DNA from 3 places in the Pseudomonas sp. P106(2024) genome. Region 2 is predicted to be linked to each of the others. Evidence: predicted binding sites of a transcription regulator. Region 2 holds the regulator's gene; each other region holds the start of a gene.
The links. The regulator FliA, encoded in region 2, starts transcription of late flagellar genes. The targets are predictions, from matches to a motif close to CTAAAGTTTNNNNNNNNNNNGCCGNTAA.
Positions count from the first base shown of each region.

Region 1: AC25M7_RS16035 (methyl-accepting chemotaxis protein) is a predicted target of FliA. The motif match lies at 5,667-5,694, and genes of this name have one in related genera.
Region 3: AC25M7_RS10265 (flagellar protein MotY) is a predicted target of FliA. The motif match lies at 4,044-4,071, and genes of this name have one in related genera.

Region 1 is NZ_JBLIYU010000009.1:56,797-67,029, forward strand. Features, by position in the region: gene AC25M7_RS15995 (sulfite exporter TauE/SafE family protein) at 1-745, shown strand, start outside; gene AC25M7_RS16000 (DUF1176 domain-containing protein) at 788-1,837, opposite strand; gene AC25M7_RS16005 (DUF1176 domain-containing protein) at 1,868-2,908, opposite strand; gene AC25M7_RS16010 (biliverdin-producing heme oxygenase) at 3,059-3,631, shown strand; gene AC25M7_RS16015 (hypothetical protein) at 3,650-4,021, opposite strand; partial or broken gene AC25M7_RS16020 (helix-turn-helix domain-containing protein) at 4,126-4,327, shown strand; gene AC25M7_RS16025 (GNAT family N-acetyltransferase) at 4,363-4,812, shown strand; gene AC25M7_RS16030 (hypothetical protein) at 4,861-5,148, opposite strand; gene AC25M7_RS16035 (methyl-accepting chemotaxis protein) at 5,770-7,710, shown strand; gene AC25M7_RS16040 (YhfG family protein) at 8,360-8,518, opposite strand; gene AC25M7_RS16045 (ABC transporter ATP-binding protein/permease) at 8,602-10,233, opposite strand, start outside.
Region 2 is NZ_JBLIYU010000003.1:291,079-301,311, forward strand. Features, by position in the region: gene flhF (flagellar biosynthesis GTPase FlhF) at 1-1,070, shown strand, start outside; gene fleN (flagellar synthesis regulator FleN) at 1,185-2,018, shown strand; gene fliA (RNA polymerase sigma factor FliA) at 2,015-2,755, shown strand; gene AC25M7_RS07555 (chemotaxis response regulator CheY) at 2,859-3,233, shown strand; gene AC25M7_RS07560 (protein phosphatase CheZ) at 3,253-4,041, shown strand; gene AC25M7_RS07565 (chemotaxis protein CheA) at 4,054-6,270, shown strand; gene AC25M7_RS07570 (protein-glutamate methylesterase/protein-glutamine glutaminase) at 6,316-7,440, shown strand; gene AC25M7_RS07575 (flagellar motor protein) at 7,440-8,180, shown strand; gene motD (flagellar motor protein MotD) at 8,184-9,041, shown strand; gene AC25M7_RS07585 (ParA family protein) at 9,120-9,908, shown strand; gene AC25M7_RS07590 (CheW domain-containing protein) at 9,908-10,233, shown strand, end outside.
Region 3 is NZ_JBLIYU010000004.1:397,980-408,212, forward strand. Features, by position in the region: gene grxD (Grx4 family monothiol glutaredoxin) at 72-407, shown strand; gene bfr (bacterioferritin) at 473-946, opposite strand; gene AC25M7_RS10245 (bacterioferritin-associated ferredoxin) at 1,147-1,368, opposite strand; gene AC25M7_RS10250 (peroxiredoxin) at 1,582-2,184, shown strand; gene rnt (ribonuclease T) at 2,260-2,871, opposite strand; gene pyrC (dihydroorotase) at 2,931-3,977, opposite strand; gene AC25M7_RS10265 (flagellar protein MotY) at 4,108-5,085, shown strand; gene AC25M7_RS10270 (argininosuccinate synthase) at 5,214-6,431, shown strand; gene AC25M7_RS10275 (hypothetical protein) at 6,475-6,930, opposite strand; gene AC25M7_RS10280 (response regulator transcription factor) at 7,302-7,928, shown strand; gene AC25M7_RS10285 (PA3496 family putative envelope integrity protein) at 7,971-8,147, opposite strand; gene nth (endonuclease III) at 8,252-8,890, opposite strand; gene AC25M7_RS10295 (Rnf-Nqr domain containing protein) at 8,895-9,419, opposite strand; gene AC25M7_RS10300 (RnfABCDGE type electron transport complex subunit G) at 9,416-10,027, opposite strand; gene AC25M7_RS10305 (RnfABCDGE type electron transport complex subunit D) at 10,024-10,233, opposite strand, start outside.

The sequences.
Region 1 (10,233 bases), on a different contig from region 2:
TGTGGGCTTCATCGTCGGCATGACCGGCGTCGGCGGCGGTTCGCTGATGACCCCGATCCTGCTGTGGTTCGGCATCAACCCGGCCACCGCCGTGGGCACCGACCTGCTCTATGCCGCCATCACCAAGGCCAGTGGCGTCTGGGTGCATGGCCGCAACAAGAACATCGACTGGAAGATCACCGGCTGGCTGAGCCTGGGCAGCGTGCCCGCCGCCGCCCTCACCCTGTGGTTCCTCAGTACCCTGCACACCGATACCTCGGCGCTGAACGCCATCATCAAGCAAGGCCTGGCGGTGGTGCTGATCCTCACCGCCCTGGCGATCCTGTTCAAATCGCGCCTGCAGGCGTTCGCCAGCAAGCATGCCGGCGATCACTACCACCTCAGCGACCGCCCCCTGAACATCCTCACCGTGATCACCGGTGTGGTGCTGGGGGTAATGGTCACCCTCACCTCCATCGGTGCCGGCGCGCTGGGGACCGTGGCGCTGTTCCTGCTGTACCCGTTCCTGGTCACCCGCCGTCTGGTCGGCACCGAGATCGCCCACGCCGTGCCATTGACCCTGGTGGCTGGCCTCGGTCATGCCGGCATGGGCAACATGGACTGGTCACTGCTGGGCTACCTGCTTCTGGGTTCGCTGCCGGGGATCTACCTGGGCAGCCACCTGACCGGGCGCATCTCTGACCGCGTGCTGCGGCCTTGCCTGGCGACCATGCTGCTGCTGATCGGCTACAAGCTGGCGTTCTAATCCGAGCTTCAGTCCATGCACGCCCCCCGCTGTAGGAGCGTGTCAACCAAGGCGCCATAGCACCGGCCAGAACTCCGGCTTCACGTACCCACAGCGATCCAGCCGAGCCACACGCTCCAGGCGCATGCGCTCACCATCGTAGCGCCACTGCTGGATCAGCCCGCAGCCTCGCTCGAGCTGGCTCTTGTCCGCAACATACAGTTGGCCGCTTCGTGCATCGAACGCCGCGTAGCCACTCAGGCGTGGAGCCAGCAACGGCGTTGGCGCCTCGAAGGCCATTTCACTGATCTGGTAGGGCACGGCACGAGACACCCGGTACAGGTAATTGGCGCAGAACTCGCCACCGCACCCCACATTGAGGATGACCAGGACATTGGCATCGTCCAGCGGGTGAACCTCGTAATGACTGTTGCTCATGCCCTCTACATCGCCTTCGACCTTCGCATGGCGTTTCACCGCCCTGCCGATCTCATGGGCCTGCTCATCGTTCATGCCCGGCGCAGCGATGAACCGTGGCAACACCGCCGCGGCAGGAGCGTCAGGCACTTCGGCAGTCGGGGCGTCCCCCACCCGCACCAGCGCATCGGCATGCCCTACCCGCCCCTGGACCGCATCAATGGCCAGCAACGCGCCACTGATCCCCTGCAACGAGGCTACCAGCTCGCCATCCTCGGTCAATGAGCTCAGGCGATTGCCATTGCGTATCTGACGGATCAGCGCCAGTGCCGCATCACCTTCGAGTTGCAGGTCGAAATCGTACTCACGTTCGACTCGCCGCCATTGAGCCGACAGTTCCTGGCCATCGAGCAGCACCTGGTCGGCAAACGCCGGCCCGACACGCAGCGTCAGCTCGAGCTTGCCCCGCGGCCCCGCCTCGCGCCGGACGATGGTCTGCAGGCCGCTCATCAGCTCGTCATCGATCGCCAGCAACGCCGTGCAGGCACGGGTGTTGTCACAGCCGACTACCCAGTCCTTGACCTGCCGGTACAGCGGCACCGCCTCGAGCGCTGCCTGGGCGCTTTCAGCCTGCGCGGCCAGTGGCGCGATGAGCGCTAGCAGCAGTGCCGCATGGTAGTTTTTCATCCTTTTCATGGTGTTGCCCCTGACGTCCCTTTCACGCTTTCAGCCTTCGCTGCGCCATAGTACCGGCCAACTGTCAGTGCCCACTTCGGCACACCGGTCCATCCGCGCCAACCTGACCAGGCGCATGCGCATGCCGTCGTAGCGCCAGCTTTCCTCGGCCCCACAACTGCCGGGATAGTCGTCCTTGGCATAGCTGTGGAGCTCGCCTTTTTTGGGGTAGAACTCGATGGCATCGCGCATCCGGCTGATCAGCACCGGGCTGGACGGTGCCTCGAACTCAAGCGGCCCAAGGGTGTAAGGCGCCTTACGCGACACCTTGTACAACGCGTAGAGGCAATGGAAGTCGTTGCAGTTGTAGCTGAGCAACGCCAGGGCGTGCTGGCCGTCCAGGGCATGCAGCTCAAGCTTGGGAGCGACATCGTATTCGTTCTTCAACTGGTCTTCGGCGGCCGCCTTGGCCATCACTACCGGGTTGATGCCCGCCAGTTCCTGCTCGCTAAGCGGCGTGGGTGCCACAAAGGCCGGCCCCTTGGGCTTGGCCGGGATGGGCAGCTGGGTGTCGGCGACGCTGTCACCGGGTCGCATCAGCGCGCTGTAGTGACCGACCCGGCCCTGCACCACATCCATCAGCAGCAAGACGGCGCTCAGGCCCTGCAGCGAACTCACGCGCTCCCCTGGCCGGGTGTCGTCCACCAGGCGCTGGCCGTTACGCAATTGCTGCAACACGGCGTAGGCATCGGCGCCCTCCAGTTCCAGGGTGGTCTCGGCGCCGCGGGTCATGCGCCAGGGGGCGACCAGCAGTTGGCCGTCGAGCAGGGGTTCGCCCGACCAATCGGTGCTGCCCACCAGGGTCAGGTGCAGGTTGCCCCAGGCGCCCGCCTCGCGCTGCACCAGCATGCCCACCCGCATCTTCTCCGGATGATCGGCCAGCACCGCGGTGCAGAAACGCGTGTTGTCGCAGCCCACCACCCAGTCCTTGATCTCCCGGTACACCGGTACCGGCTCTGGCTCCGCCGCGCCGACCAGGCCCGGTAGCAACGCCAGCCCCAGGGCCAGCCAGTTCCTTGTTGTAGCGCGCATCGTGCTGCATTCCTGTCTTAGCCGTGAAAGCCCCACTCCAGAGGCGGCGCAATGATTCCACAGATCAAATGCCAGGTGCGGAAAATCGGCAGTGGTGATTGCGCCATGGGATCTGGCAGTATCGGTGGCGTCCTGTTAAGAGCCTGCGCCATGTCCGCTACCGTCAGCCCGCTGTTGCTTGCCTTGCGCGAGGGTACCCGCGCCTGCCACGAAGGGCTGGAGGCTCGCCTGCCGTTCTTCAGCGAAGGTTTCGACCGGGCGGCCTATGCGCGCCTGCTCGGGGCCTACCATGGCTTCCACGCGCCGCTGGATACCTTGCTGGCCGAGTACCAGGGCACCGAACGCAACAAGACACCCGCCTTGTCACGCGACCTGGGCGCCCTGGCCATCGATGTCGAATCGCTGCCCTTGTGCCACACCCTGCCTCGTATCGACGACGAAGCCTGCGCACTCGGCGTGATGTATGTACTGGAAGGCTCCACCCTGGGCGGCCAGGTGCTCAAGCGGGCCATGGCTGAACGCCTGGGGATCGACGCCGACAACGGCGGTGCGTTTCTCGACGTCTACGGCCCGCAGACCGGCGTACGCTGGCGCAGCTTCCTCGGTCGCCTGGCTGGCGCCGATCCGGAGCCTGCCGCCCAGGCCCGGACGGTAAAGGCTGCGGTCGAGACCTTCACCTGCTTCGAACGATGGCTCGAAGAGCGACGCGTGCTGGTCTGTTGATCCCGCGCGCTGGGGCCCTCACTTGCGGCACTTGTTCAACAGCGATGTCACCGCAGGCGTCATGCTGATCGCCGCTGCGCACAAACCACCGCATAACACCGCGAAGCCGAGCGCCCGCAACGGGTGCAAGGTATTGAAGAACGCCAGCACCAACAGCACCAGCAACAGCGCCAAGCCGTAGCGGATTGCCGCCCTTGAAATGACCACCATCAGCAGGTTGAAGAGCACGAAGGCGTAGAACACCATCATCGTCGCCAAGCCGGCGCTGACGCCTCGCGCCATGGGCGGGCCAACATGCTGCCGATAGAAATCGAAGCCCTGGCTCAAGAGGAAGGGAAACGCCACACAGGCCAATGCGTGCAGCAGGAAACGGGAAAGCAACGGCAACATTCGTCCTTGATCCTGGAGCCGGCCGCAGGGCCGTGAGTGAGGAAAGCGGATGCTAATGGCCTGAATGGACGCCAGCAAGCCGCAGCATTGGCTGGCAACCCCTCGTGACCGAAGCCGCAGAGTCCCGGAGCAAGACCGGTTTGTCCCAGCTGAAGTTCGCCGAGCTGCTCGGCGTCTGCGTACGTACATTGCAAGAATGGGGAACCACGCCGGCGCACGCCTTCGGGAGCTGCACATACGCTACTGCATATCGCATCTGTACGGCCGGATGTGTTTCATGAAATCCTGCAGGATCGCCCCACATAGCAAGGGCGCTGGACAGCCTGATAGCGAGCCCCGACATGAACGTCATTGCCTGTGATCTGCACCACCTGGACGCCGCCGCGGACCTCTTCAACCAGTACCGGATGTTCTACCAGGAAGCGGATGACCTCCCCGCTTCCCGCGCATTCCTAAAGACCAACCTGGAGACCGGCAACTCGCGCATCTACCTGCTGCTGGACACCGACGGCCAGGCCATCGCCTTTGCCCAGCTGTACCCGGCGACCTGCTCGCTGGCGATGAAGCGCTTCTACTGGCTGTATGACCTGTTCGTTGCTCCGCACGCCCGCAGGGGCGGCCATGCCCGCTTCCTGATGCAGCAACTGACCGATATTTTCCAGGCCGAGGGCGCGCAGCGGTTGAGCCTGGACACCGCCCGGACCAACCTCGCCGCCCAGGCGCTGTATGAATCGCTGGGGTATGTAGCCGAGCAGGATTTCGTGACCTATCACAAGATGCTCGATCACTGACGGGCAGGTGCAGGGTCGGGCCGCACAGGGGGCCCTCGCTGCCATCGACTATCCTCGCTCTATCCCGTCCAGCACCGCCGACGCCAAGGCCAGCCCTTTTTCCAGGGAGTTCTCCGTCGCCACCAGCAGGCTGCGCAGTGGTTCGCTGGCTTTCTCCAGGGCCATGGCATTGGTTTCGTAGGCCGCCTGCAAGGCCGCTACCGCGCACACCAGCGCATCCTCGCCATCAATACCAGCATGCACCGAGAACATCGGTGGATGGGCGTCGTGGCAGGTGCCAAAATGGGCGTGGGCCGTGGTGGGGCGGGAGGTTCGAGGGGTCGTATCGAGGGTCATGGGCGAACCTCCCGGGGCAAGATGTGGGGTGGGTCGGGCACGATTTTCAGCATGGTTCAGCACTCCTGTACCGTCATGGGAAAACTGCCTGAATCCGCTTGCACTCGAATAGGTGGCAGCTATACGCAGGTGTGCAAGACCGAGGGTACAGGAACTCGGCAGGCCCTAGGGCCTCCCACGCATAGCCGCCATTGGAGGGCCAGAATCGCAGACTACCGGCAAGGCCCAAAAGCGCTTTCGCGTTGTACCTGTACGGGCTTGCACACCCGGTCGTTGAATCAGCAACGACAGGGCGAGACTAAGGAATGCGACTGGCCAGAACAACAGCTGAAAGGCCGTAAAAGCATGCTTGGGAAACGTCCTACGTGAAATAGGGAAAGTCTTAGTAATCCGCTTGAAACAACTGTCTTGGCCTCATCGCGGGGCAAGCCCGCTCCCACGTTTCTCCCGCTATCTGCCCAGTTATTTGCCCTGAAAGTCAGGACAATTTCTTATTTTTCTGTACACGAAATATCTACTAAAGGTTTATATTCCGCCCGCCGAAACAGAAAAGGTAGCAAGTGGCCACCACTTCATCGAAGCGGCCATGTACACCCTTCACTCTCACGGATGGGCGTCACCATGAAAATAAAAAACAAACTGATCCTGGCCTTCGTACTGGTGGCCTTCATCCCAGTGGCGTTGGTTGGCGGGATCTCGGTGCTGAACATCCGCAGCGAGGCGGTCGACCAGTTCCTCGACGGCAGCACCCGGGAAATCCGCCAGATCGACGGCAACATGCGCCAGTTCTTCGATGGCACGCTGCAGAACGTCGATCAAATGGCCAAGGATCCTGTATACACCTCGGTCACCTCGCTCAAGGACTACACCGGCGCCGACGCCGCCAACCAGCCGATGCCCGAGGCCGCGCAGCAGGTGATCGACGCCTTCGCCCGCTACGGCACCACCCACCCGGCGGCGGCGATCCTGTCCATCGGCCTCGAGGACGGCAGCTACGCCAAATGGCCGGACGACCCGCAACTGGCCAAGTACGACCCACGCACCCGCCCCTGGTACAAGGCCGCCATGGCCAGCCCGGACAAGACCGTGCGCACCACCGCTTACTACTACGACAAGGACGATGTAGCCCTGGTCGGCACCGCCCGGGCGCTGCTCGATGAGGCCGGCAAGGCCAAGGGCGTGTTCGTGGTCAGCGTGTCGCTGAAGAACCTCACCGAGCTGGTCAAGAGCATCAAGCTGGGCGACAGCGGCTACGTGATGCTGATCGAGGACGGCACCGTGCTGGTCGACCCGCGCAACGCCAGCCACGGTTTCAAGCAGCTCAAGGAGCTCGGCGCGCCCTACGCGCAACTGGCCGCCACCACCCAGGGTTCCACCGAGGTGGTGATCGACGGCGTGCGCTACATGGCCAACGTATGGACCTCACCGGGCCTGGGCTGGCGCTTCGTCGGCCTGATCGAATACGACGAGGTAATGGCCGCGGCGACGCGCATGACCTATGTCACTGCGCTGATCGTGATAGTGCTGGCTCTGGTCTTCGCCCTGGTCGCCGCGGCGTTCTCGCGGGTGATCGTCAAGCCGATCGGCCAGGTCAGCATCGGCCTGCAATCGATCGCCGAGGGCGAAGGCGACCTGCGCCGCGACCTGCAGGTCCAGGGCAAGGACGAAACCGCCGAGCTGGCCGGCTGGTTCAACAAGTTCCTCGCCGCCATCCGCCAGCTGATCCAGCGCATCGGCGCAGCCTCGACCAACCTGCACGAGGCATCGCGCAGCAACAGCGAGATGGCCGGCAACATGAACGAGGCCGCCGGGCGCCAGCGCGAGGCGGTGGAGCTGGTGTCCACCGCGTTCAACGAGATGGTCGCCACCGCCAACGAAGTGGCGCGCTCATGCAGCAGCGCCGCCGACGCCGCCGAGCATGGCCATCGCCGGGTGGCCGAGGGCAAGCAGCAGATCGAGGCGACCACCGACAACGTCAATCGCCTCGGCCGGCGCCTGAGCGAGTCGTCCCAGGCCATGGTCGAGCTGGAAGAAGGCAGCCGCAGCATCAACCAGATCCTCGGCACCATCCGCGCCATCGCCGAGCAGACCAACCTGCTCGCGCTCAACGCCGCCATCGAGGCGGCCCGGGCCGGCGACCAGGGCCGTGGTTTTGCCGTGGTGGCGGACGAGGTGCGGGCGCTGGCCAAGCGCACCGCCGACTCCACCGGCGAGATCGACCAGTTGCTCAACACCCTCGGCGGCAAGACCCAGGAGGTCTCGCAAAAGATGGAAAGCTGCCTGGACCTGTCGCGCGCCAGCGTGTCGTCGATCGAGAGCGCGCGGGACAGCTTCGAGGGCATCCAGCTCTCGGTGAACGAGATCCGCGACCAGAACCTGCAGATCTCCGCCGCAGCCGAGGAGCAGCACAGCGTGGCCGAGGAGATCAACCGGCATATCCAGCAGATCTACGACGAGGCACGGCTGGTGGAGGGGCTGGCCAGTTCCGCCCAGGCTGACTCCGGCAGGCTGGCGCAGTTGTCGGATGAGTTGAATGGGCTGGTGGGGCGGTTCAAGTCGTGACTTTTGGCTTGAGCCTGTACGCGGGCCCTGTAGGAGCGGCCTTGTGTCGCGAAAGGGCTGCGTAGCAGCCCCAGGATTTCAGCGTTGATGCAAAGATTGCCGGGGCCGCTTTGCGGCCCTTTCCGACCGGTCCGACGCCTCGGCAAGGCCGCTCCACAGAACTTGCGCATGGCTCGACTACAGTGAACTCGACGCCATCCTCGAGAGCACCATGCCCAACCAATGAATACGGTTTGTATTCAGGCGCCCTCTACGCATCAACGCAGGGCGTTCACTGTTCGCTAACTTTCAATCTTAACCGTTAAGCGAAAAGTGCACCGAAACGTGTACAGATTTATTTTCCCTACTCTAATTTCGACCTACCCTGCCTGACAGCTAGATCCCTACGCTCCAGGAACCGAATGTAAATCAGCTCGCGGAAATCGGACTTCACTTGATTGCCGACAAACCCAGGGATTGGTGAAAAATACGCTCCAGCGCCGAAGATCATAGGGTGGCAGACTGAATTCGATCTCGCTCGCGGCCAACTCGGAGAAGTCCCGCTCGGCCCTGCACAGCTCCTCGTCATCATGAATACCGAGCCGATTGCGCAAAACCGAGGTGCCGGCATAGCAATATGCATCCTGCCCGCCCCCGTATTTATCCAACGTCAGCTCTGCTTACGGTATTTACGCAGCAGTTCCTCCCGGGTGGGAAGCTCTCGCTCAGCCGCGTCCGGCGACACGGTGAACCTCTCTAGCCGCAGGCTGGCCACATAGTTAGAGCGACGTGTCTTGGCACAGTAAGCCTTCTTGGTTTCCAGGCTGATCCCTTACACCTTTAACACACCTTGATGGGTGAACACATCGCGATTATAGCGGATCGAAAGAAGCATCGTGCTACGTATAGACGCTAGGCAGGCACCTCCGTCGCAGGCTGCTGCTCCAGCAACGACCATCCCCCCTGCCCGTCCACCTCCAGCCGATGAGAGTGGAATCCCGCCAGGGTGCTGCGATGCCCGACACTGACCAGCAGCGTCGCCGGCAGCTCCGCGCGCAGCAGCGAATACAGCGCATGCTCCAGCCCTTCATCCATCGCCGAGGTGGACTCGTCGAGGAATACCACCTGCGGCCGGTTGAACAGCACCCGGGAAAACGCCAGTCGCTGCTGTTCGCCCAGCGACAGGATCCGCGACCAGTCGCGCTGCTCGTCCAGCCGTTCGGCCAGATGGGCGAGGTTGACCTGGCGCAGGGCCTGCTGCATGCGCGCATCGTCCCCGGGCGCACCCTGTGCCGGGTAGGCGATGGCGGTGCGCAAGTCGCCCAGCGGCAGGTACGGGCGCTGCGAGAGGAACAGTGCCTGCGTCCCCAACGGCCGCCTGACCTCACCCTCGGCATAAGGCCACAGGCCCGCCAGGGCACGCAGCAAGGTGGTCTTGCCGCTGCCCGATGGTCCTTTGATCAGCAGCGCCTGGCCGCTGTGCAAATTCAGGTCGAGATCGGCGATCAGCGCGTGGCCGTCGGGGCGACGCACCTGCAAGCCCTGGATCCCCAAGGCGTGGTCCTGATCCACGCTAACTACGCGCGGCAACTCACTGGCCTGCTGGTTGGCATCGAGGAAACCGGTCAGACGGTCGAGGGTGGCGCGGTACTGGGCGAAGGTGTCGTAGGACTCACGGAAGAACGACAGCGAATCCTGCACCTGGCCAAACGCCTGGGCGGTCTGCATCACATCACCGAGCTTGATCGCGCCGCTGAAGAAGCGCGGCGCCTGGAGGATGAACGGAAACACCACCGCCACCTGGCTGACGCCCAGGTTGAAGCCGCTGAACTTGAGGTTCCGGAACACCAGCGCCCAAGCGTTGCCGATCAACGCGAAGAAGCGCCCGAGCAAGGTGCCCCGCTCCACCTGCGCGCCCTGGTAGAAGGCAATGTTCTCGGCGTTCTCACGCAGGCGCATCAAGGCGTAACGGAAGTTGGCGGTGAGTTTCTCGTTAAGGAAGTTCAGGCGGATCAGCGGCTGGCCGAGGCGAAAAGCAATCCAGGTGGCGATCAGCACATAGACATACACGGCGAACACCATCGCCCGGGGGACTTCGATGCCGGCCACCGCCAGCGGCGCCGACAGGCCCCAGAGGATGCCGGTGAAGGCCACCAGCGACACCAGCGCGCTCACCGCCCCCAGCGCCAGCGACACGGAGCCGCTGACGAAGGCGTTCACATCCAGTTCGATACGCTGGTCGGGGTTGTCCACCGGCTCGGCGAGGAACTGCCCACGGTAGTAGGCATCGCCGTGCATCCAGTCGGCGGTCAGGCGCTCGGTGAGCCACACCCGCCAGCGGATGTTGAACGCCTGGGTGACGTAGAAGGCGAACAACGAGCGCAGCACATGAATGGTCGCCAGCACCGCGAACACCCCGAGCAGGTACCAGAACGCGGTCTGGTCCAGTGCCTGCAAGGCGCTGTAGAAGCCGTTGTACCAGAACGAGAACAGCACGTTCAGGCGCACCGCGAACAGCGTCAGGACCAGCAGCAGGGCGAAGGC
Region 2 (10,233 bases):
GCGATGCCGTCGAGGGCGGCAACCGTCAGCTGTTCGCCGGCCAGTCGCTGACCGCGTCCGAGCCGTTGATCGAAGCGCATGTGGATGAGCCTGCACCGATCGCCGCCGCAGCGCCGGCCCCGGTTGATCCGCGCCTGTTCGACGCCATGCGCTTCGAACTGACCGGTCTGCGCGAGCTGCTGGAAGTCCAGCTCGGTTCGCTCGCCTGGAGTCAGTTGCAGGGCAGCAAGCCACAGCAGGCCAACCTCTGGCGCCGCCTGCAGCGCTTGGGTCTGTCAGGCGGCTTGGCGCGCGAGCTGCTCGACCTCACTGCCGAGATCGAAGAGCCGCGTCATGCCTGGCGCATGGTCCTGGCGCACCTGGCGCGGATGATCGACATACCTGAGATCGAACCGATCGAGGAGGGCGGTGTCATCGCCATGGTCGGCCCGGCCGGCATGGGCAAGACCACCACCCTGGCCAAGCTGGCCGCGCGCTATGTACTCAAGTACGGCGCGAACAACCTGGCGCTGGTGAGCATGGACAGCTTCCGCATCGGTGCCCAGGAGCAGCTCAAGACCCTCGGGCGTATCCTCAATGTGCCGGTCACTTATGTCGATCCGGGCGAGTCGCTGGCCCAGGCGCTGGAGCCGCTGCTGCGCAAGCGCGTGGTGCTGATCGACACCGCCGGCCTGCAGGCCAGCGACCCGGCGCTGCGCATGCAGCTCGAGACCCTGGCCGGGCGCGGTATCGCCGCCAAGAATTACCTGGTGCTGGCGACCACCAGCCAGAAGCAGGTGCTCACCGCCGCCTACCACAGCTACAAACGCTGCGGTCTGGCCGGTTGCATCCTGACCAAACTCGATGAAACGGCATGCCTCGGCGAAGTGCTGAGCCTAGCCATCAGTCATGAACTACCGGTGGCCTATCTGACCGATGGGCCGCGCATTCCTGACGACCTGCAACTGCCGCGCAAGCACCAGCTGGTGAGTCGCGCGGTCAGTGTGCAGTTGCAGGACGAGCCCAGCGACGAGGCCATGGCCGACATGTTCGCTGATCTCTACCACAACCCTGGCAAGCGTGCGGGTTGAGGGTGAATACTGTGCAAAGTACCTACATCATGGGGTTGCCCGGCCGTACCGTGGCCTTGAACGTTCAGCCCCTCATGTGGCCTGGGTCCAAGCGAGACAAGGTAAAGAACAGACATGGGTAGCATGCATCCCGTACAGGTGATCGCCGTGACCGGTGGCAAAGGTGGCGTCGGCAAGACTAACGTTTCAGTGAACCTGTCTCTGGCGTTAGCCGAGCTCGGCCGCCGGGTCATGTTGCTGGACGCCGACCTGGGCCTGGCCAATGTCGACGTTCTGCTGGGGCTCACGCCCAAGCGTACCCTGGCCGATGTCATCGAGGGTCGCTGCGAGCTGCGCGATGTGCTGCTGCAGGGGCCTGGCGGTGTGCGCATCGTCCCGGCGGCTTCCGGCACCCAGAGCATGGTGCACCTGGCGCCAGCCCAACATGCCGGCCTGATCCAGGCCTTCAGCGAGATCGGCGACAACCTCGACGTGCTGGTGATCGACACCGCTGCGGGTATTGGTGACTCGGTAGTCAGCTTCGTCCGCGCCGCCCAGGAGGTGCTGCTGGTGGTGTGCGACGAGCCTACCTCGATCACCGACGCCTACGCCCTGATCAAGCTGCTCAACCGCGACTACGGGATGAATCGCTTCCGCGTGCTGGCCAACATGGCCCAGAGCCCGCAGGAGGGGCGCAACCTGTTCGCCAAGTTGACCAAGGTCACGGATCGTTTCCTTGACGTCGCCCTACAATACGTCGGTGCCGTGCCGTACGACGAATGTGTGCGCAAGGCCGTGCAGAAGCAGCGGGCTGTATACGAGGCCTTCCCGCGGTCCAAGTGCGCGCTGGCTTTCAAGGCCATTGCGCAGAAGGTCGACAGCTGGCCGCTGCCTGCCAACCCGCGCGGACACCTGGAATTCTTCGTCGAGCGCCTGGTGCAGCCCACCAGTGCAGGGCCGGTGCTATGAACGCGAGCGGTTTCAAGATGTACAGCAAGGCCGCCAAGGACGCTCAGTACGAGCTGATCGAGCGCTACGCGCCGCTGGTCAAGCGCATCGCCTACCACCTGCTGGCGCGTTTGCCGGCCAACGTCCAGGTCGAGGACCTGATCCAGGCTGGGATGATCGGCCTGCTGGAAGTGGCCAACAAGTATGACGCCAGCAAGGGCGCCAGCTTCGAAACCTACGCCGGCATCCGCATCCGCGGCGCCATGCTCGACGAAGTGCGCAAGGGCGACTGGGCACCGCGCTCGGTGCACCGCAACACGCGTATGGTCAGCGACGCGATTCGCTGTGTTGAAGCAAAGACAGGGCGCGACGCTAAAGATCACGAGGTTGCTGCCGAACTCCAATTGAGTCTCGATGATTACTACGGGATTCTGAACGACACCTTGGGCAGTCGCCTGTTCAGTTTCGACGACCTGCTGCAGGACGGCGAACACGAGGGGCTGCACGAGGACGGGGCCAGCGGCCAGCTGGAGCCATCGCGGGACCTGGAGGACGAGCGCTTCCAGGCCGCCCTGGCCGATGCGATTGCCAACCTGCCGGAGCGCGAGCGCCTGGTCCTGGCGCTGTACTACGACGAAGAGCTGAACCTCAAGGAAATCGGTGAGGTCCTGGGGGTCAGCGAATCGCGTGTCAGCCAGTTGCACAGCCAGTGCGCGGCGCGTCTGCGCAGCCGCCTGGGGGAATGGCGGGCGCGTTGAACCAGGTTTGATGCAGTCGTTTTTTTGTGGTGCCGAATTGATTGAGTGCGCGCTCGGCGCCGAGCGCGTTTAAGACTGCTTGGAGGTCTAATTGAACAAAGACATGAAAATCCTCATCGTTGACGACTTTTCGACGATGCGGCGGATCATCAAGAACCTGTTGCGTGACCTGGGTTTCACCAACGTCAAGGAGGCTGATGACGGCAACACGGCACTGCCGATGCTCACCAGCGAACACTTCGACTTCCTGGTAACCGACTGGAACATGCCGGGCATGACCGGTATCGACCTGCTGCGTGCTGTTCGCGCGGACGAGCGCCTCAAGCACCTGCCGGTACTGATGGTCACCGCAGAAGCCAAGCGCGAGCAGATCATCGAAGCTGCCCAGGCCGGCGTCAACGGCTACGTGGTCAAGCCTTTCACCGCCGTGGCGCTGAAAGAAAAGATCGAAAAGATCTTCGAACGCGTCAACGGCTGAGTCACGTCTGGGGGGCGCAATGGAGTCAACCAACAACTCTTTGGGTGAGTTCGAATCAACCCTTAAGAAGCATGCCCAGGAACTGGTCGAGAGCCTCGAGCGCGGCCGGTTCGGTGATGCGGTACAGCTGATCCACCAACTGAACCAGACCCGCGATCGCGGGCTGTATCAGGAAGTCGGCAAGCTTACTCGCGAACTGCACAGTGCAATCGTCAACTTCCACATCGACCCGTCCATGCCGCAGGCCGAGGAAGTGTCGCAGATTACCGACGCCACTGAACGCCTCTCCTACGTGGTTCGCCTCACCGAAGGTGCGGCCAACCGCACCATGGACCTGGCAGAGGCCTGCACCCCGGTGCTCAATGACCTCGCCGCCGAGGCCCAGAGCCTGTCCGCCGATTGGCAGCGGTTCATGCGCCGGGAGGTGGCAGCGCCGGAATTCCGTGAGTTGGTCAAGCGTGTGGACAGTTTTCTGACGCACAGCGCCGAAGGTAATCAGAAGGTCGCCGGCCATCTCAACGATATCGTCCTGGCCCAGGATTATCAGGATCTCACCGGCCAGGTGATCAAACGGGTGACCGCGCTGGTCACCGAAGTCGAAAGCAATCTGCTCAAGCTCGTGCTGATGGCAAGCCAGGTCGACCGCTTTGCCGGGATCGAACATGACCACCAGCAGCTGCGCGCTGAAAAAGATCAAGAAAAACATCCGACTCGGGGTGAAGGTCCGCAGATTCATGCCGATAAGCGTGAAGACGTCGTGTCCAGCCAGGACGATGTCGACGATCTGTTGTCCAGCCTGGGTTTTTAAGGAGCACGTTTAATGAGCTTCGGCGCCGATGAAGAAATCCTCCAGGATTTCCTGGTAGAAGCCGGCGAAATCCTCGAGCAACTGTCCGAGCAATTGGTCGAGCTGGAAAGCCGGCCCGATGACGCGGATCTGCTCAATGCGATTTTCCGCGGTTTCCACACTGTAAAAGGGGGCGCCGGCTTCCTTCAGCTCAATGAGTTGGTGGAGTGCTGCCACATTGCCGAGAACGTGTTCGACATCCTGCGCAAAGGTGAGCGCCGGGTTGACGCGGAACTGATGGACGTGGTGCTCGAGGCCCTCGACACGGTCAACAGCATGTTCGGCCAGGTGCGCGAACGTACCGATGTCACGCCGGCCACGCCGGAGCTGCTGGCGGCGCTGTCGCGCTTGGCCGAGCCCGGTGGCGCCGAAGCCCCGGCCCCGGTGGTCGAGGCGGCGCCCGTGGTCGAAGCCCCGGCTGCCGAGCCCGACATCACCGATACCGAGTTCGAGCAACTGCTCGACTCGCTCGATGCGGTCAAGGCTGAAGCTCAGGTTCATGAGCAACTGCAGGGTGAAGAAATCAGCGGCGGCGGTGACGAGATCACCGATGCCGAGTTCGAGTCGCTGCTCGACCAGCTGCACGGCAAGGGCCAGTTCTCGGCCGATGCCGCCGTCAGCGCGCCTGCGCCAGCCACTCCGGCCAGCGACGAGATCACCGACGATGAGTTCGAGTCGCTGCTCGACCAGTTGCACGGCAAAGGTACTTTTGCCGTCGACGCACTGCCAGGCGCCGCCGCGCCAGTGGCCAGCGCGGCACCCGCCGCGGGCGACGAGAGCATCAGCGAACACGAATTCGAGGCCCTGCTCGACCAGTTGCACGGCAAGGGCAAGTTCTCCAGTGACGCGGTCACCGCCGAGGCGCCTGCCGCCGTCGCCGCGCCTGTCGCGGCCAAGGCCGAGGTCAAGCCCGTTGCTAAGCCGGCTCCTGCGCCCGCCGCGGCACCGGCTGCGGCCGCCAAGCCTGCCGCCCCGGCTCGCGCTCCTGCGCCGGCCGCCGAGAAGCATGGCGCCAGCGAAGCGGAAACCACCGTGCGGGTTGATACCGCGCGTCTGGACGAGATCATGAACATGGTCGGCGAACTGGTGCTGGTGCGTAACCGCCTGGTGCGCCTGGGGCTCAACAGCGGCGACGAGGCCATGTCCAAGGCCGTGTCCAATCTCGACGTGGTCACCGCCGACCTGCAGACCGCGGTCATGAAGACCCGGATGCAGCCGATCAAGAAAGTCTTCGGCCGCTTCCCGCGCCTGGTTCGCGACCTGGCCCGCCAGCTCAAGAAAGAGATCAACCTGGAGCTGGTCGGTGAAGAGACCGACCTCGACAAGAACCTGGTGGAAGCCCTGGCCGACCCGTTGGTGCACTTGGTGCGCAACGCCGTTGACCACGGCGTCGAGATGCCTGACGAGCGCGAGGCCTCCGGCAAGTCGCGCATGGGCCGGGTGGTGCTGTCCGCCGAGCAGGAGGGTGACCACATCCTGCTGTCGATCTCCGACGACGGCAAGGGCATGGACCCGAGCATCCTGCGCGCCAAGGCCGTGGAAAAGGGCCTGATGGACAAGGACGCGGCCGATCGCCTGAGCGAGTCGGACTGCTACAACCTGATCTTCGCCCCGGGCTTCTCGACCAAGACCGAGATCTCCGACGTGTCCGGCCGCGGCGTCGGCATGGACGTGGTGAAGACCAAGATTTCCCAGCTCAACGGCTCGATCAACATCTTCTCGGCCAAAGGCCAGGGCTCGAAGATCGTCATCAAGGTGCCGCTGACCCTGGCGATCATGCCGACCCTGATGGTAATGCTCGGCAACCAGGCGTTCGCCTTCCCGCTGGTCAACGTCAACGAGATCTTCCACCTCGACCTGTCGCGCACCAACGTGGTCGACGGCCAGGAAGTGGTGATCGTGCGCGACAAGGCGCTGCCGCTGTTCTACCTCAAGCGCTGGCTGGTCCAGGACCACGAGCACGAGGAGCAGCACGAAGGTCATGTGGTGATCCTGTCGGTCGGTACCCAGCGCATCGGCTTCGTGGTCGACCAGTTGGTTGGCCAGGAAGAGGTGGTGATCAAGCCGCTGGGCAAGATGCTGCAGGGCACCCCGGGCATGTCCGGCGCGACCATCACCGGTGACGGCCGGATCGCGCTGATCCTCGACGTTCCGAGCATGCTCAAGCGTTACGCCGCCCGGCGTATTTGATTTCGGTGGCGCGCCCTGGCGGGTGCGCCGCCTAATGGAGTGTTTATGGCAGTCAAGGTCCTGGTGGTGGATGATTCCGGTTTCTTCCGCCGCCGTGTCTCGGAAATTCTCTCGGCGGACCCGACGATCCAGGTCGTGGGCACCGCGACCAACGGCAAGGAAGCGATCGACCAGGCGCTGGCGCTCAAGCCCGATGTCATCACCATGGACTATGAAATGCCCATGATGGACGGTATCACTGCGGTGCGGCACATCATGCAGCGCTGCCCGACGCCGGTGTTGATGTTCTCCTCGCTGACCCACGAAGGCGCCCGCGTCACCCTCGACGCCCTGGACGCCGGTGCGGTCGACTACCTGCCGAAGAACTTCGAGGACATCTCGCGCAACCCGGAAAAGGTCAAGCAGCTGCTGTGCGAGAAGGTCCATACCATCTCGCGCAGCAACCGCCGTTTCAGCGCCTATTCCAGCCCGGCGCCCGCCGCCGCGCCGGTTCCGGCCAATAGTCATGCGCCGGCCAGCAGCTTCGCCAGTACCACGCCCGCGCGCACGGCGGCTCCGGCCCGCGCCGCGGCACCGGCCGCCGCGCATTCGCCGGCGCCCAAGCGCAAGCCCTACAAGCTGGTCGCCATCGGCACCTCCACCGGTGGCCCGGTGGCGCTGCAGCGGGTATTGACCCAACTGCCCGCCGGATTCCCGGCGCCGATCGTTCTGATCCAGCACATGCCGGCGGCCTTCACCAAGGCCTTCGCCGAGCGCCTGGACAAGCTGTGCAAGATCAGCGTCAAGGAAGCCGAGGACGGTGACGTGTTACGTCCGGGCCTGGCGTTGCTGGCTCCGGGTGGCAAGCAGATGATGGTCGACGGCCGTGGCACGGTGAAGATCCTGCCGGGCGACGAGCGCCTGAACTACAAGCCTTGTGTCGACATCACCTTCGGCTCCGCCGCCAAGTCCTATGGCGACAAGGTGCTCTCTGTGGTGCTCACCGGCATGGGCGCCGACGGTCGCGAAGGCGCACGCCTGCTCAAGCAGGGTGGCAGCACCGTGTGGGCGCAGGATGAGGCCAGTTGCGTGATCTACGGCATGCCCATGGCCATCGTCAAGGCCAACCTGGCCGATGCCGTGTACAGCCTGGACGAGATCGGCAAGCACCTGGTCGAGGCGTGCATCTGATGGATGTGTTGAGCCTAATCGGCCTGATCCTCGCTTTTGTCGCTATCGTTGGCGGCAATTTCCTCGAGGGCGGCCACGTCGGTGCGCTGATCAACGGCCCGGCGGCATTGATCGTGCTGGGCGGTACCCTGGCGGCGGCGTTGTTGCAGTCGCCGCTGTCGGCGTTCAAGCGCGCTCTGCAGATCGTGGGCTGGATCTTCTTCCCGCCGCGGGTGGACCTGCCCGGTGGCATTGACCGGGTGGTGAACTGGAGTCTGACGGCACGCAAGGAAGGCCTGCTGGGCCTGGAGGGCGTGGCCGACGCCGAGCCCGATCCCTATGCGCGCAAAGGCCTGCAGCTGCTGGTCGACGGCGCCGAGCCCGAGGCCATCCGCAGCATACTTGAAGTCGATTTCCTGACTCAGGAAGCCCGCGACATCCAGGCCGCCAAGGTGTTCGAGAGCATGGGCGGCTATGCGCCGACCATCGGCATCATCGGTGCGGTGATGGGTCTGATCCACGTGATGGGTAATCTGGCCGACCCGTCGCAGCTGGGTAACGGCATTGCCGTGGCCTTCGTCGCCACCATCTACGGCGTGGCCAGCGCCAACCTGATCCTGCTGCCGATCGCCAACAAGCTCAAGGCCATCACCCTGCGCCAGTCTCGCTATCGCGAGATGCTGCTCGAGGGCTTGTTGTCGATCGCCGAAGGCGAGAACCCGCGCTCGATCGAGCTGAAGCTGCAAGGCTTCATGGAGTAAGCCATGGCCCGTCGTCGCAAGATCGAAGAGCACGAGAACCACGAGCGCTGGCTGGTCTCGTACGCCGACTTCATCACCCTGCTGTTCGCCTTCTTCGTGGTCATGTATTCGATCTCGTCGATCAACGAGGGCAAGTACAAGCAGATTTCCCAGGCGCTGATCGGGGTCTTCAATGACCCCGAGCGCAGCATGAAGCCGATCCCTATCGGTGACGAGCGGCCGCTGAGCGTCAAGCCCGCCGAGCCGCTGATCAAGGACAGCGAGCAGACCGACGCGGGCCTGGCGCAGACCAGTACCGACCCGCTCAAGACCATCACCGACGATGTCCGCGACGCCTTCGGCGACCTGATCAAGTCCAACCAGATGACCGTGCGCGGCAACGAACTGTGGGTGGAGATCGAGCTCAACTCCTCGCTGCTGTTCGCCAGTGCCGACGCCATGCCCAGCGATGTCGCCTTCGAGATCATCGAGAAGGTGGCGAAGATTCTCAGGCCGTTCGCCAACCCGGTGCACGTCGAAGGCTTCACTGACAACCTGCCGATTCGCACCGCTCAGTACCCGACCAACTGGGAGCTGTCGTCGGCGCGAGCGGCGAGCATCGTCCGGTTGCTGGCGATGGAAGGGGTCAACCCGGCGCGCATGGCCTCGGTGGGTTACGGGGAGTACCAGCCGGTGGCCAGCAACGACACTGCCGACGGGCGTGCGCGCAACCGCCGGGTGGTGTTGGTGATCTCGCGTAACCTGGAGGTACGCCGCAGCCTGACCGGCAGTGGCAGTGCCAATGCCACCCCGGATGCGGCGATGCGCCGGGCTGGCACACAAAGTGCACCAGCCTCGCCAGCACCGTCGACCGGGGGCTGATTTCGTCAAATCCCCGTCACTGAATTTCACACCGTTCCCGGCAGGGCAGGCGGCCATACCGGGAGGAAGCAACGCACGATGAGAGTCTGGGCAGTAGCCAATCAAAAAGGTGGCGTCGGCAAGACCACCACCACCATCGCCCTGGCCGGCTTGCTGGCCGAGGCGGGCAAGCGCGTGGTCGTGGTCGACCTCGACCCGCACGGCTCGATGACCAGCTACTTCGGGCACAACCCCGATGCGCTCGAGCACAGCTGCTACGACCTGTTCCTGCACAAGGGCACGGTACCCGAAGGTTTGCCGGGCCAACTGCTGCTGCCGACCAGCGACGAGCGCATCTCGCTGCTGCCGTCGAGCACCGCGCTGGCGGTGCTCGAGCGCCAGTCGCCGGGGCAGAGTGGCCTGGGCCTGGTGATCGCCAAGAGTCTGGCGCAACTGTGGCAGGATTTCGACTTTGCCCTGATCGACAGCCCGCCCTTGCTAGGCGTGCTAATGGTCAACGCCCTGGCCGCCAGCCAGCAGCTGGTGATCCCGGTGCAGACCGAGTTCCTCGCGGTCAAGGGCCTGGAGCGCATGGTCAGCACCCTGGGCATGATCAATCGCTCGCGCAAGCAGGCATTGCCCTACCAGATCGTGCCGACCCTGTTCGACCGCCGAACCCAGGCATCGCTGGGCACCTTGAAGGTGCTGCGTGACACCTATGGCGACCAGGTCTGGCAGGGCTACATTCCGGTGGACACGCGTCTGCGAGACGCCAGCCGCAACGGCGTCACGCCTTCGCAGTTCGACGGCAAGAGCCGTGGCGTGGTCGCCTACCGGGCGCTGCTCAAGCATCTGCTCACCTACCGTTCCGCATTGCAGGTGGCGTGATGAACCAGGCTCGGCAGATCACCACCAAGCCACAGATGGCCTTGCAGTCCTACCTCGACGGGCTGCTGCAGGAGGCCACCGAGTCGTTCGAGCTGCCGGCGGAGTTGGAGACGCCTGTCGTGGAGCCTGTCGAGCAGGCCCCCGGCGATGACTTCGAAGCAGCGGTTCGCGAGGAACAGGCCCGAGACGCCCAGCGCCAGATAATTCCGACCCCACCTGCTGCGCGGCCCTTTGCCGAGCCGCAGGCCAAGGTCCTGCCGACCGTGCTGCCGCCTGCCGCGCCGGTGGTGGAGCCGGTGGTCGCCATGGTCGAGACCGAGGTGGT
Region 3 (10,233 bases), on a different contig from region 2:
GCTGCTCGGCTTTCCGATACAATGCGTCACCGTGCCGACGACCCTGTCGGAAAGTTCAGCCGAGGTGCTTCATGGATATCATCGATACAATCAAAGAGCAGATTGCCAACAACACCATTCTGCTTTACATGAAAGGTTCGCCGAATGCGCCGCAGTGTGGCTTCTCGGCCAAGGCTTCGCAGGCAGTGATGGGTTGTGGTGAGAAGTTCGCCTATGTCGACATCCTGCAGAACCCGGAAATCCGCGCCAACCTGCCCAAGTACGCCAACTGGCCGACTTTCCCGCAACTGTGGGTGGCCGGTGAGCTGGTCGGTGGCAGCGACATCATGCTGGAAATGTTCGAGAAGGGTGAGCTGCAGACCCTGATCAAGGAAGCGGCCGCCAAGGCCAAGGCTTCCGAAGCCTGATCCGGCGTTTGCCGCAAGTAGCAAAAAGCCCCGCCTAGGCGGGGCTTTTTTGTAGCTGGCGAAACTTACTCTTCGCCCATCTGCGACTGCAGGTAGTTCTCGATAGTGATCTTGTCGATCAGGCCCAGCTGGGTCTCCAGCCAGTCGATGTGCTCTTCCTGGTCTTCGAGGATGTCTTCGAGCACATCGCGCGAGCCGAAGTCGCCAGCCGTTTCGCAGTGGGCAATGGCGGCCTTGAGGTCGGCATGGGCCTTTTTCTCAAGTTTCAGGTCGCAGTCGAGCATCTCCTTGGTGTGCTCGCCGATCATCAGCTTGCCCAGGTCCTGCACGTTGGGGATGCCTTCGAGGAAAAGGATGCGCTTGATTAGCTTGTCAGCGTCCTTCATCGCCTGGATGGATTCTTTGTACTCGAGCTTGCCGATTCTGTTCAGGCCCCAATCTTCGTACATGCGCGCGTGCAGGAAGTACTGGTTGATTGCGACCAGCTCGTTTCCGAGGATCTTGTTGAGATGCTGGATGACGCTTACGTCGCCTTTCATGATGGGGTCCTGCCCTGTAGAAGTTGAGCCAATACAGAGAAGTTTGAGCCTGAGCTATTCCTATGTCAAACCTAAGTTATTGAATAATAAGTGAAAATTAATCGGAATAAGAATGTTTGTGAACCGCGTTCGAGCGCTAACTTATTGAATTGCAGGCATAAAAAAACCGGACGCTGGGTCCGGTTCTTCGAATTCGGGAATTATGCCGCATTGAACTCAACGGGGTAGGGCAGGCTAGCCTGCTGGCTTAGTTGCAGCTCGGTGAGGGTTTCGCGTACCACCTGCTTGGCGAGGCAGGCGCATTTGCCGCACTGGCTGGCCACATTGGTGGCGGCTCGCACTTCTTTGTAGCTGCAGCATCCTTCGTAGATCGCATCGCGGATCTGTCCATCGGTGACACCGACACAGAGACACACATACATAAAGGCTGACCGTCGCGGGTTGAGTCGATGCGTTGGAGAGTAATGGTAATGAGAATGCTTGTCAAAGCACTTTGTGTGAGGTGCGTTCCAGAGCGACCGGCGGTCGAGATTCGGCCTGTCACGTAAAGCTGTGTATGATGGTCGGCCTTTGCTGGATCCGGGGGACGTGTTCCGCCCGGGCAAGGTTTTTCACCCCTCATCAGGAGAGATCGAATGAGCGTACTCGTTGGCAAAAAAGCCCCGGACTTCACCGTTCCAGCCGTGCTGGGCAACGGCGAGATCGTAGACAGCTTCAACCTGGCCTCGGCCATCAAGGGCAAGTACGGCCTGGTATTCTTCTACCCGCTGGACTTCACGTTCGTCTGCCCATCCGAGCTGATCGCCCTGGACAACCGTATCCCTGACTTCCAGGCGCGCAACGTGGAAGTGATCGGTGTGTCGATCGACTCGCACTTCACCCACAACGCCTGGCGCAACACGCCGGTCAACAACGGCGGTATCGGTCAAGTCAAGTACACCCTGGCAGCCGACATGACCCACGAAATCTGCAAGGCCTACGACGTCGAGTCCGAAGGCGGTGTGGCCTTCCGTGGCGCCTTCCTGATCGACACCAACGGTGTTGTCCGCTCGCAGATCGTCAATGACCTGCCGCTGGGCCGCAACATGGACGAGCTGCTGCGCCTGGTAGACGCCCTGCAATTCCACGAAGAGCACGGCGAAGTCTGCCCGGCCAACTGGAAGAAAGGCGACAAGGGCATGAACGCTTCGCCGGAAGGCGTTGCTGCCTATCTGAGCGAGAACGCTGGCAAGCTGTAATTGCCACGCGTATAAAAAACCGGCCCTGGTGGCCGGTTTTTTTATGCCCCGCGAGCATGTCGCGCTAGGCGGGCTTCAATCGTTGAAGTCGCGCCAGCCGCCCATTTCTTTCCAACGATTGACGATGCCGCAGAACAGCTCGGCGGTCTTCTCGGTGTCGTAGCGCGCCGAATGCGCTTCGCGTCCGTCAAAGTCGATGTCCGCGCTCTGGCAGGCACGGGCCAGCACGGTCTGGCCGTAGGCGAGGCCGGCGAGGGTGGCGGTATCGAAGCTGGAGAACGGGTGGAACGGGTTGCGCTTGATGTCGTTGCGCGCCACCGCGGCATTGAGGAAGCCCAGGTCGAAGCTGCTGTTGTGCCCGACCAGGATTGCCCGCTTGCAGCCATTGGCCTTCAGCGCCTTGCGCACGCCGCGGAAGATATCGGTCAGTGCGCTTTCCTCGCTCACCGCCATGCGCAGCGGGTGGTCCAGCTTGATGCCGGTGAATTCCAGCGCGGCCGCCTCGATGTTGGCCCCTTCGAACGGTTCGACCCGGTGGAAGTAGGTGTGTTCGGGGAACAGGAAGCCCTTCTCGTCCATGCCAATGGTGACGGCGGCAATCTCCAGCAGCGCGTCGGTTGCGCTGTTGAAACCGCCGGTCTCGACATCCACCACCACTGGCAAGTAGCCACGAAAACGCTCGGCCATGGGGTGGCGCGAGCCGCTGCTGACTTGGCTGTCCTGGTCGTCTTCGTACAGGTCTTCGCTCACGCGTTGTCCTCCAGCAGGCGCCAGCGCAATTTCTCACCGGCGCGCAGGGGGATCACGGTGTTGTCGCCGAACGGCAGGCTGTCCGGCGCGGTCCATTCCTCACGGACCAAGGTGATGGTGTCGGTGTTGCGAGCAAGGCCGTAGAAGTCCGGGCCGTGCTTGCTGGCGAAGCCCTCGAGCTTGTCCAGCGCGTTGCGCTGTTCGAACGCCTCGGCATACATCTCGATGGCGGCGTAAGCGGTGTAGCAGCCAGCACAGCCGCAGGCGGCTTCCTTGGCATGCTTGGCGTGGGGCGCCGAGTCGGTGCCGAGGAAGAACTTCGGATTGCCGCTGGTGGCGGCATCCAGCAGCGCCACCTGGTGGGTGTTGCGCTTGAGGATCGGCAAGCAGTAGTAGTGTGGGCGGATACCGCCGACCAGCATGTGATTGCGGTTGTACAGCAGGTGCTGGGCAGTGATGGTCGCACCAACGTTGGCTGGCGCCTCGGTGACGAACTGCGCGGCGTCGCTGGTGGTGATGTGCTCGAACACTACCTTCAGGGTCGGGAAGCGTTCGACCAGGCGGCGCATGTGCTCGTCGATGAAGCGCTTCTCGCGGTCGAACACGTCGATCTCGCTGCGTGTGACTTCTCCGTGCACCAGCAGGGGCATGCCGGTTTCGGCCAGGGCCTCGATCGCCGGGAAGATATTGTCGATGCTGGTCACGCCCGAATCGGAGTTGGTGGTGGCGCCGGCCGGGTAAAGCTTGGCAGCGTACACGATCCCGCTGGCCTTGGCGGCACGCACATCGTCAGCGCTGGTACGGTCGGTGAGATAAAGCACCATCAGCGGCTCGAAGCGGCTGCCGGCGGGACGTGCGGCAAGGATGCGCTCGCGGTAGGCAGCGGCCTCGACGGCGTTGCGCACTGGCGGAACCAGGTTGGGCATGATGATGGCGCGGGCGAAGGTGCGCGCCACGTCACCGACGGTGTGTGGCAGAACGGCACCATCGCGCAGATGGATGTGCCAGTCGTCGGGGCGCAGGAGGGTCAGGCGATCGGACATTGGAGATTCCAGGCGGGTCGAACTCAGAAGCCAATGCTACCGGAAAACCCCTGTTCGAGCACGGCTATCAAGTTTTCCGACGGGCGACCGATAGCGTTCAGGTAAGCCGCCAGAATCTGTGGAGCCGACCGTGCGCCAGCGTTACCTAGCCCTGTTCACCCTCGTTGCCAGCTTGCCGGCCGGGGCAATGACCTTCCAGACCCGCGTGGAGAACGTCGCCTGGAAAGTTGAGGGTGACCAGTTCGAATGTCGCCTGATCCAGCCGATCGACGGTTTCGGCAGCGGCGAGTTCGTGCGCCGCGCCGGCGAGCAGCCAACCTTCCAGCTGCGTTCGGACAGCAATATCCTGGGCGCCGGCTCCGCCACCTTGCTGGCCGCCGCCGCGCCCTGGCAGCCCGGGCGCGGCGACATCAACCTTGGTGCGGTGCATATGGCCCGTACCGGGGTGTTGTTCACCTCCAGTCAGGGCCAGGCCAGCCGTTTGATCAACGGCCTGCTCGATGGACGCAGCACCGTGGTGCGCAACTACCGCGGCGAAGGTGGCCGGCCGATGGAAGTGCATGTGATGCCGGTCAGTTTCGCCAAGGCCTACAGCGACTACCAGCTGTGCGCCGCCAAGCTGCTGCCGATGAACTACGACCAGATCCGCCAGACCCAGGTCGGCTTCCCGGGGGGCGGGATCGAGCTGGACAGCTCGGCGCGCGCGCGCTTGGATGTGCTGCTGGACTACCTGAAGGCCGATCCGACGGTCAATCACATCGAACTCAATGGTCACTCCGACAACAGCGGCAATCGTCTGACCAACCGCGACACCTCGCGTCGACGGGCGCTGGCGGTGGCCGAGTACCTCAAGGCCCATGGTGTGCCGGAAGAACAGATCACCGTGCGTTTCCATGGTGAGCGCTACCCGCTGGCCAAGAACAACAGTGCCGCCAACCGCGCGCGCAACCGCCGGGTGAACATCCAGCTCGAGCGCGTGACGCCGGTCGAGAAGCCGGTGGAGAAACCGGCAGCGCCGGTGTCGCCGTCGACCCCGACACCCACGGCTACCACACCTGCGCCAACGCCTGCGGCGGCTGCCACGCCGTCCGCTTCGGCGAAATCCTGAGAGCGACCACGGGTCGCGCTCTCGACAATTCCTGTCGCTTTGTCGTCACAAGCTGTCGCCCCATTGTAAATATTTCGGCAAGGCCGGTAGAATCAACGGCTTTCCGTACAACCCCGTGGAGTGATGGCATGGCGGACGTAAAAAAGGTCGTATTGGCGTATTCCGGCGGCCTTGATACTTCGGTGATTCTCAAGTGGCTGCAGGACACCTACAACTGTGAAGTGGTGACCTTCACCGCTGACCTCGGCCAGGGCGAGGAGGTCGAGCCGGCCCGCGCCAAGGCCCAGGCGATGGGCGTGAAAGAAATCTACATCGACGACCTGCGCGAAGAGTTCGTGCGTGACTTCGTCTTCCCGATGTTCCGCGCCAACACCGTCTACGAAGGCGAGTACCTGCTGGGTACCTCCATCGCCCGTCCGCTGATCGCCAAGCGCCTGATCGAGATCGCCAACGAAACCGGCGCCGACGCCATTTCCCACGGTGCCACCGGCAAGGGTAACGACCAGGTGCGCTTCGAGCTGGGTGCCTATGCGCTCAAGCCAGGCGTCAAGGTCATTGCCCCGTGGCGCGAGTGGGACCTGCTGTCCCGCGAGAAGCTGATGGACTATGCCGAGAAGCACGGCATCCCGATCGAGCGCCACGGCAAGAAGAAATCGCCGTACTCGATGGACGCCAACCTGTTGCACATCTCCTACGAAGGCGGTGTCCTGGAAGATACCTGGACCGAGCATGAGGAAGACATGTGGCGCTGGAGCGTCTCGCCGGAGAATGCCCCTGACCAGGCCACCTACCTCGAGCTGACCTACCGCAACGGTGACATCGTTGCCATCGACGGCGTCGAGAAGACCCCGGCCACCGTGCTGGCCGACCTCAACCGCATCGGCGGCGCCAACGGCATCGGTCGCCTGGACATCGTCGAGAACCGCTACGTCGGCATGAAGTCGCGCGGCTGCTACGAGACCCCGGGCGGCACCATCATGCTCAAGGCCCACCGCGCCATCGAGTCGATCACGCTGGACCGCGAAGTCGCTCACCTGAAGGATGAGCTGATGCCCAAGTACGCCAGCCTGATCTACACCGGCTACTGGTGGAGCCCGGAGCGTCTGATGCTGCAGCAGATGATCGACGCCTCCCAGGTCAACGTGAACGGCGTCGTACGCCTGAAGCTGTACAAGGGCAACGTCACGGTCGTCGGCCGCAAGTCGGACGATTCGCTGTTCGATGCCAATATCGCGACCTTCGAGGAAGACGGCGGCGCCTACAATCAGGCCGACGCCGCGGGCTTCATCAAGCTCAATGCACTGCGCATGCGCATCGCGGCCAACAAGGGCCGTTCGCTGCTGTAAGCCTATGGTGTATCAGAAAAAACCCGGCCTTGGCCGGGTTTTTTCATGCCCGGGATTCAGCGGGCGGCGCGACCTCGCCTTCCTGCATCGGCGATACCGACAGGTGGATGCAGGTTCGCGTATCGAGGTTGTACAGGATCCAGCGCCGCTGTCGTCCGTGTGGACGCTCGACCATCCGCAGCACATGGTTTTCGATAATCTTCCGGCTGTCGGTACCGGAGATGGCGATGATCATTGCCCCTTTGTCCCTTGCCGCAGAGGGGGGCATTGTTTTATCCGAAGTACAGGCACGCCTGTCCGGGGCAAAGAGTGAACCGCTATTGAAGTTGAGTGTGAGAAAGAACAGCACGGTGAGGAAGAACGGAAAACCTACCAGGAACCAAGTGTAGACAGTCTGGCTGTCGTCACTGAGGAATGGTAGTGAGGCCAAGGCGGATCCCTCAATCACACCGGCAAAGACAGCGATAAGAGTCAACGGGCTGATGGGGTCGCGGTTCATGATGAGTGCCTGGCCATGCTTTGCTCATCTGTAGCCCGTTTTCCCCAGCCTGTTAAGCGTGGCTTGTTTCCCTACCCAGTAATGGCGTGGTTCGTAGGGCAGGCCTTTATCCAACCTGTATAGTCGAATTTTCCCGCGAAATGTGTCACCCGGCGACACTTGGATCCAATTTTGGCGACTGTTACTTTCTGACTCGTTGCGATGGACATGCATGTATTACATTTTGTTAATTAGCTGTTTGTAGGAAGAATCTCTAATAACAGTAGTCCACTTCTTTCGGTGAATCTGCCAGGGAAACCGCTGCATAAATAATCGTTATGCTCGGGTGTGGTGGTCTATCGAACTAAAAACAACGTATCAATGGGAATCGCATGAATAAAGTGCTGATCGTGGATGATCACCCGGTCATTCGCCTGGCCGTACGCATGCTGATGGAGCGGCATGGCTACGAGGTGGTGGCGGAGAGCGACAATGGTGTGGATGCCTTGCAACTGACGCGGGAATATCTGCCGGACATTGTCATTCTGGATATCGGGATCCCCAAACTGGATGGGCTTGAAGTGATTGCCCGAATGACCCTGGCAAGTCCGGGGACCAAGGTGTTGGTGTTGACGTCTCAGGCGCCAGGGCATTTCTCGATGCGCTGCATGCAGGCAGGGGCGGCGGGTTATGTGTGCAAGCAACAGGAACTGACCGAACTGCTCAGCGCGATCAAGGCCGTGCTGTCCGGTTACAGTTACTTCCCCAACCAGGCGCTGCACAAGGGGAGATCGGGTGTGAGTGGCGCCACGGAGATGGAGATGGTCGAGCGGCTTTCCGGGCGGGAGATGATGGTGCTGCAGCAGCTTGCCCGGGGCAAGAGCAACAAGGAGATTGCCGACAGCATGTTTCTCAGCAACAAAACAGTCAGCACCTACAAGACGCGACTGTTGCTCAAGCTCAATGCCCGCTCGCTGGTGGACCTGATCGAACTCGCCCAGCGCCACGGGCTGGCCTGAGCCTCATTGAAAAAGCCTCCGCTCGGGAGGCTTTTGCGTTTACTACAGGTCGTAGTCGAAGTCGGCCAGTTGCTTTTGCAGGCGTCGTTCCTCAAGCATGTTGTCAATGGTGCGGCGTTTGCTCAGGTTGGTCTTGGCCGGTTCGGCCTGCGGCTCCACATCGTCGTCCGCACTCTGAAAATCGTCGTCGATTGCCAAGTCTTCTTTATCGGTGCTCATGCGTCACTCCAAGCCAAGGGGCCATTGGCCGTCCTTATAACGGGAATCGCAGAATGGGTAAAAAAGATTTTTTCAATCGCCTCGAGCACGTATGAGCTATCGCCTCAATCGTCAGAAGTCTTCTGCTTGTATTCGCACAGGTCCTCGATCCGGCAACTGCCGCAGCGCGGTTTTCGGGCCTGACAGACATAGCGGCCATGCAGGATCAACCAGTGATGGGCATCGAGCAGATAGTCCCTGGGGACGAACTTGAGCAACTTCTTCTCCACCTCCAGCACGGTTTTACCCGGCGCGATGCCCGTGCGGTTGCTGACCCGGAAGATATGCGTGTCGACGGCCATGGTGAATTGGCGAAAGGCAGTGTTGAGCACCACATTGGCGGTCTTGCGGCCAACGCCTGGCAGGGCTTCGAGGGCTTCGCGGGTCTGCGGGACTTCGCCGGCGTGCTGTTCGATCAGCAGGCGGCAGGTTTCGATGACGTTCTTGGCCTTGCTGTTGTACAGGCCGATGGTCTTGATGTACTCGCTCAGGCCTTCGATGCCCAAGGCGTGGATCGCTTGTGGGGTGTTTGCGACCGGGAACAGGCGAGCGGTGGCCTTGTTGACGCCGACATCCGTCGACTGGGCCGAGAGGATTACCGCTATCAGCAGTTCGAAGGGGGTGGAATAGGCCAGTTCGGTCTTGGGCTCGGGATTGTCTTCATGCAGCCTGCGAAAGATCTCCAGGCGTTTGGCGGCATTCATGGGGTCAGCGGGTTCCTTGACGGCGTGAGGCGGTGTTCGATGGACGCAAGTGATTGTACAGGCCCAGCAGCAGGCCGAGCAGTATCAAGGCGCCAGGAGCCAGTGCGGCGAGGTGTAGGCCGAGAGCATCGCTCAGCAGTTGGCGGCAGATGCCCAGGGCCAGGCCGGTTGCGAGGACACCGAGCAGTCCTAGCCCCAACTGGCGATATCGGCCAGGTTGTGCTGGCAGTTGCTCACTGGCCAGGCAGGGCAGGGCCAACAGCAGCGGGTAGAGGGCAAGTTGCTGGGCCAGGGGCATCGCCCAGGCTTGCAGGCCGAGGTGCAGGCAGGTCGCCAAGGCGGCGGCAAGTACAGTACTTGCCCACAGGCGGGGGCCATGGTCCAGGTGCCTGCGCAGCGGGATCATCAATACCTGGTGCAGGCCTACCAGCAACACTGTGCAAAGGCTTATCGCCAACGCCTGGACGACAGTGCCGGTCGCGCCGAGCAATGGCACCAGGCTGATTGGCACGGGCCAGCAACGCTTCATGGGGGTGTCTCACCGAGCAACGCGGGGCGATGTTGGTCGAAGTAGCGCAGCGTATCCTGGATCGCCTCGATGACTGCCCGCGAAGTCACTGTCGCCCCGGCTAGTTGGTCGAACGCACCCTGGTCACGCTTGAGCGCCCAGGCCTGTTCGGGTGTATTGCGCAGTGTCTGACCGAGAAACTGGTCCAGCCAATGGCGCGCCGGATCGACCAGTTGATCGCCCAAACCAGGGCTTTCCTGCTGTTTGAGTACACGCACGCCCACCAGACGGCCCGCAGGGCTGATGGCGATCACCAACTCGATGGCACCGCCATAGCCTTGGACGCTGCTGTGAAGCAGAACAGCGCTGGTGGCTCCCGCCAAGTTGGCGCGGTAGCCGGCCAGCAGATGGCTATGGCTCAGTTTAGTGTCCGTGAGTGCCACGGGCGTTTGCAATGGCCGGTTGTCGTAGCTGCCCGGTGGCAGCACCTTGAGCCACTGCTGTTCCTGCCACTGGCGGGAGGCCACGGCAATCGGTCCGGCGGTGAAGCGCTGCCAGGCCAGTGTCGCGGCAATCGCCAGTCCTGCCACCAGTAGCAGCACTGCGGTACTGCGTTTGCGGGCGATCATGGGCAGGCCTGCTGGCGGCGTTCCACCCAGCGGTCAAGGATGGGCGCGGCGAGGTTCATCAGCAGGACGGCGAACGCCGTGCCATCGGCGAAGCTGCCCCAAGTGCGGATCAGGTAGATCAGCAGGCCGGTGCCTATACCGAACAGCAGGCGGGCCTGCGGTTGCTTGCAGCCGGACACCGGTTCGGTGGCGATGAAGAAGGCGGC